2 regions of the Shouchella phoenicis genome follow, and region 1 is predicted to be linked to the other one. Evidence: a T-box and tRNA genes for the amino acid it is inferred to sense, from the RefSeq annotation. Region 1 holds a T-box; the other holds one or more tRNA genes.
What was found. A T-box is a leader RNA that pairs with one kind of tRNA and senses whether it is charged. The one in region 1 lies ahead of metG (methionine--tRNA ligase), so its partner is inferred to be a tRNA-Met.
Positions count from the first base shown of each region.

Region 2: it encodes a tRNA-Met, which carries the amino acid that the T-box ahead of metG (methionine--tRNA ligase) is inferred to sense. The anticodon was not compared.

Region 1 is NZ_JBDFMQ010000001.1:15,722-18,175, forward strand. Features, by position in the region: gene ABC361_RS00085 (ATP-binding protein) at 1-943, shown strand, start outside; T-box leader at 990-1,214, shown strand; gene metG (methionine--tRNA ligase) at 1,259-2,454, shown strand, end outside.
Region 2 is NZ_JBDFMQ010000001.1:2,393,974-2,396,427, reverse strand. Features, by position in the region: gene comGB (competence type IV pilus assembly protein ComGB) at 1-904, shown strand, start outside; tRNA gene ABC361_RS12895 (tRNA-Ala) at 1,066-1,138, shown strand; tRNA gene ABC361_RS12890 (tRNA-Ser) at 1,147-1,239, shown strand; tRNA gene ABC361_RS12885 (tRNA-Met) at 1,332-1,408, shown strand; tRNA gene ABC361_RS12880 (tRNA-Gln) at 1,414-1,488, shown strand; tRNA gene ABC361_RS12875 (tRNA-Gly) at 1,496-1,567, shown strand; tRNA gene ABC361_RS12870 (tRNA-Gly) at 1,655-1,725, shown strand; tRNA gene ABC361_RS12865 (tRNA-Ile) at 1,746-1,819, shown strand; tRNA gene ABC361_RS12860 (tRNA-Ser) at 1,834-1,924, shown strand; tRNA gene ABC361_RS12855 (tRNA-Leu) at 1,931-2,012, shown strand; gene yidD (membrane protein insertion efficiency factor YidD) at 2,090-2,329, opposite strand.

The DNA.
Region 1 (2,454 bases):
ACAGAAAATCGACGGTATGCTTCATGATGGTGGGATGACGAAAGACGAGATTAAACGATACAGTGAGTTTAAACGTTTACTCGATCAATTTGGTAGCCTGCCTCCTTCTTCTGTAAAAGGTATTCAGTGGCGTGCCAACCGTCTTTATCAAGCAGGTTTGTTTCAACAAAACATTCGGGCCATTGAACACGGTATTCATAATGGAAAGCTAGTGGTCATCCAAGGCGCTGTTTGGTTGCTCCAAGTGTTTGCAAGTTATGTCATTGGAACACTCTATTTTAAAAGGCGTTCTTATAAAGATGCTAAACTGCAACAGCAACAAAGTGAATTCTTTCCACCGTTTGTCGTTGTAACAGATGAAGCACATAATTTCGCACCGAAAGGGTTTGAAGCACCGGCAAAATCGGTTTTAAAAGAAATTGCACAAGAAGGAAGAAAGTATGGAACGTTTCTTATTTTTGCGACACAGCGGCCAACGTTACTTGATGAAACCATCACGGCACAATTGAACTCCAAGTTTGTATTCCGTACGGTTCGTGGTACAGATATTCAAACAATTAAAGAAGAAACCGATTTAACAGCTGAAGAAGGAAAGCGGCTCCCATATTTACAGTCAGGTGATGTGTTTTTGTCATCAGCTATTATTGGTCGTACGGTAGCGGTTCGGATTCGTCTTGCTCATTCAACAAGCCCACACACGATGAATCCATTCGATGAGCTTGAACAAATGAATGAAGTAAGTAATGAAGAGTTGATTGCAGCACTTGATGATTTTCTCCCTTTAGCCGAAATGCATGTGATGCAAAAGCTTGATCAAATGAATAAAAAAGCAGGCAAGTCTTGGGATGTGTCAGAGTGGAAGCAAGAATTAGAGCGACTATGTGAGGACGGGTCGTTGAAAAAACAAAAAACACCTTTTGCAACACTCTACGATCGCACTTGACAATCCGATGTATGATTCGCTATATTTTTGATAAGAATGAACCATATACGTTTCTGTGAATGGATGAGTATAAAGGAAGATGCTTGTACTAGAGAGCCGGGTTAGGTGGAAGCCGGTCAAGGATGCCTTTAGAAGATGGTCCAGGAGAATTCATTTTCGAGCCAGCTAAGGTAAGGGAGTGACGTTTGCCAGCGTTATTGGTCTAAAGCCTTGTCACACGTGATAAGGGAATTTTGGGTGGTACCACGTAAGATAACCTTTCGTCCCGATTGCGGACGAAGGGTTTTTTGTATTTTATTCGAAAGGGTGAGGATTTTGACAAAACCATCATTTTACATTACAACGCCAATCTATTATCCAAGTGGAAAGCTTCATATCGGACATACGTATACGACTGTAGCTGGAGATGCAATGGCTCGCTATAAGCGCCTTCGTGGCTATGACGTGCGTTATTTAACAGGTACAGACGAACATGGTCAAAAGATTGAACAAAAAGCAGCTGAGAGAAACATTTCACCTCAAGAATATACCGATGAAATGGTAAAGCCAATTAAAGAACTTTGGGAAAAACTCGACATAACGTATGATGATTTTATTCGTACAACAGAAGACCGCCACAAAAAGGTAGTCGAAAAAATCTTTGATCAGCTTCTTGCTCAAGATGATATTTATTTAGGCGAATATGAAGGTTGGTACTGTGTATCAGATGAGACTTTTTATGGAGAAAGAGAGCTCATCGATCCAATTAAAGATCAAGAAGGCACGATTATTGGAGGAAAAAGTCCGGATTCCGGTCATCCTGTAGAAAAAGTTCGTGAGGAATCTTATTTCTTTAGAATGAGTAAATATGCAGATCGATTGCTCAAGTACTACGAAGAAAATCCTGAATTTATTCAGCCAGCTTCAAGAAAGAATGAAATGGTAAACAATTTTATAAAACCGGGTCTGCAAGATCTTGCCGTATCAAGAACCTCGTTTACTTGGGGTGTGAAGGTACCAAGTAATCCAAAACACGTTGTTTATGTATGGATTGATGCGCTGACGAATTATATTACAGCACTTGGTTATGGCACGTCTGAAGATGAACTTTATCAAAAACATTGGCCAGCAGATGTTCATCTTGTAGGAAAAGATATCTTACGTTTCCATACGATTTATTGGCCTGTCATGTTAATGGCGCTTGATTTACCACTTCCTAAAAAAGTGTTCGGACATGGTTGGTTCTTAACACGTGACGGAAAAATGTCGAAATCAAAAGGAAACGTTATTGATCCAGTTCCACTAATTGATCATTTTGGTCTGGATGCAATTCGCTATTATCTCTTAAGAGAAGTTCCGTTTGGTTCCGATGGTGTTTTCACACCAGAAGCTTTTGTAGAACGAGTAAACTATGATCTAGCAAATGACCTTGGAAACTTATTAAACCGTACTGTGGCGATGATTAATAAGTATTTTGATGGAAGCATGCCTACCTATATCAAAAGCGCGACACCATTTGATGAAGAACTGCT
Region 2 (2,454 bases), 2.4 Mb from region 1:
GAAAGAAATCATTCATTTAATTAAACAACAACTTACCATGGGTCAGCCACTCTCAAAAAGTTTACAAACGTTAGCGTTACCAAGTGATGTTCAATCGTATATCTTTTTTTATGAAGAACAAGGGCAAGTGGCTGACGGGTTAATGGAAGCAGCTAAACTTTATGAAAAAAGGCTTAAAACGACAATGCAGCTGCAAAAACTATTACGATACCCTCTCGTATTAGCATTTGGTGTAGGAATGGCTTTGCTCATTTTAAATCTTTATATCGTCCCGCATTTTCAAGCTCTTTTTTCTACGTTAAATCAATCCCCACCGCGTTTCATTCATGTTTTCTTCTCTTTCCTAGAAAGTCTTCCTTATGTATGCATCGCCTTCTTGCTTATAGCGTGTATTGGATACGTGAGCAGCAAACGTTATATCAAACATTTAACCCCTCATGAAAAAGTTCACATTTTATTAAAGTGGAAACTTTCGCAAACAGTTATGAAGCAAGTGATTACATTTTATTTCTCTCTACAGCTTGGGAAATTGCTGCAAACAGGGATGTCCATTCATGAAGCTTTAAATATTTTTGAAAAGCAATCGTATTTGCCTTTTTTTAAAGATGAAGCTCAAAAAATGAATCAGAGTTTAAAGCAAGGCGATAGTTTAGCTTCATATCTTCGACATCAACCTTATTATTTAAGTGAACTTCCAATCGTGGTCGAGAACGGTAGTCGAACGGCTAAACTAGCGCTAGATTTACAATTTTTTAGCGAATGGATTATTGAAGAGTTAGATCGAAGGTTGGAGAAGTTGTTGCAAATGATTCAGCCGATTTTGTTTCTTTTTATAGGGTGTTTTATCTTTTTCTTATTTTTAATGATTATGCTTCCTATGTATGAAATGTTTGATCTCATGTAAGCAGAACTTGCATGAGATCAAATTAATCGGTAGAATAAGACCATAAATGATTTTTCCAGAAAAAAAGTTTATAAAAACACTTGTGCTTTTATAAAAGCTATGATATATTATTAAATGTCGCTGAGGTAATCGCTTTTGACGACATACATAAACAAATTCATGGGGCCTTAGCTCAGCTGGGAGAGCGCCTGCTTTGCACGCAGGAGGTCAGCGGTTCGATCCCGCTAGGCTCCACTTTATACGGAGGAATACCCAAGTTCGGCTGAAGGGATCGGTCTTGAAAACCGACAGGGGTGTCAAAGCCCGCGGGGGTTCGAATCCCTCTTCCTCCGCCATATTTACTCTTCAGCAATTACTTCTCTGAAAGACGAGAAGAGGAAGATGTTGGACATCATTGAATAAGCATCATCTGAATACTTTATAACGACGCGGGGTGGAGCAGTCTGGTAGCTCGTCGGGCTCATAACCCGAAGGTCGGTGGTTCAAATCCGCCCCCCGCAACCAAACTTTGGGCTATAGCCAAGCGGTAAGGCAACGGATTTTGATTCCGTCATTCCCTGGTTCGATCCCAGGTAGCCCAGCCATTTATATGCGGAAGTAGTTCAGTGGTAGAACACCACCTTGCCAAGGTGGGGGTCGCGAGTTCGAATCTCGTCTTCCGCTCTTTAGTTGAAATAAAGAGAGTTAAATGTTATAATTAGTTCATATCGTTTTAGATGAATATGTTGATAAGATTTTATTTTTTACCATGCGGGTGTAGTTTAGTGGTAAAACCTCAGCCTTCCAAGCTGATGATGTGAGTTCGATTCTCATCACCCGCTTTTTTATTTTGTGAAAAAAGGGGCCTGTAGCTCAGCTGGTTAGAGCGCACGCCTGATAAGCGTGAGGTCGGTGGTTCGAGTCCACTCAGGCCCATCCCTATATATTACGGAGAAGTACCCAAGTGGCTGAAGGGGCGCCCCTGCTAAGGGTGTAGGTCGTGTAAGCGGCGCGAGGGTTCAAATCCCTCCTTCTCCGCCAGAAATCGCGGGTGTGGCGGAATTGGCAGACGCGCTAGACTTAGGATCTAGTGTCTTATGACGTGGGGGTTCAAGTCCCTTCACCCGCATAAAGCGAATATGTTAAAACAATGGAGATTTTCTCCATTGTTTTTTTGCATCCAGCTATGATATTAATAAAACTCCATTATTGATGCGTGTGTTCTTTCTTTTTTCCCTCTGGCACGTGGTCAAAGCCACCTGGGTGAAAGGGATGACACTTTAAAATGCGTTTAATGGTTAAATAACTCCCTTTTATCGCTCCATGCTGTTCAATCGCTGTTAGACCATACTGAGAGCAAGTCGGATAAAAGCGACATCTTGGTGGGAGTACAGAGGAAATGTATTTACGATAAAAACGTATGATGCCTAATAAGATTGATTTCACAGTCAATATCCTTTCATCCATATTCCCTCTATTATACCAAAAAGATTGATGAGAAAAAAAGAGCCAAGAAATTTCAAAAACTAGTCAAATTTAGCAGGAGTTTGTAAGGATTTGTCAAATAAAGA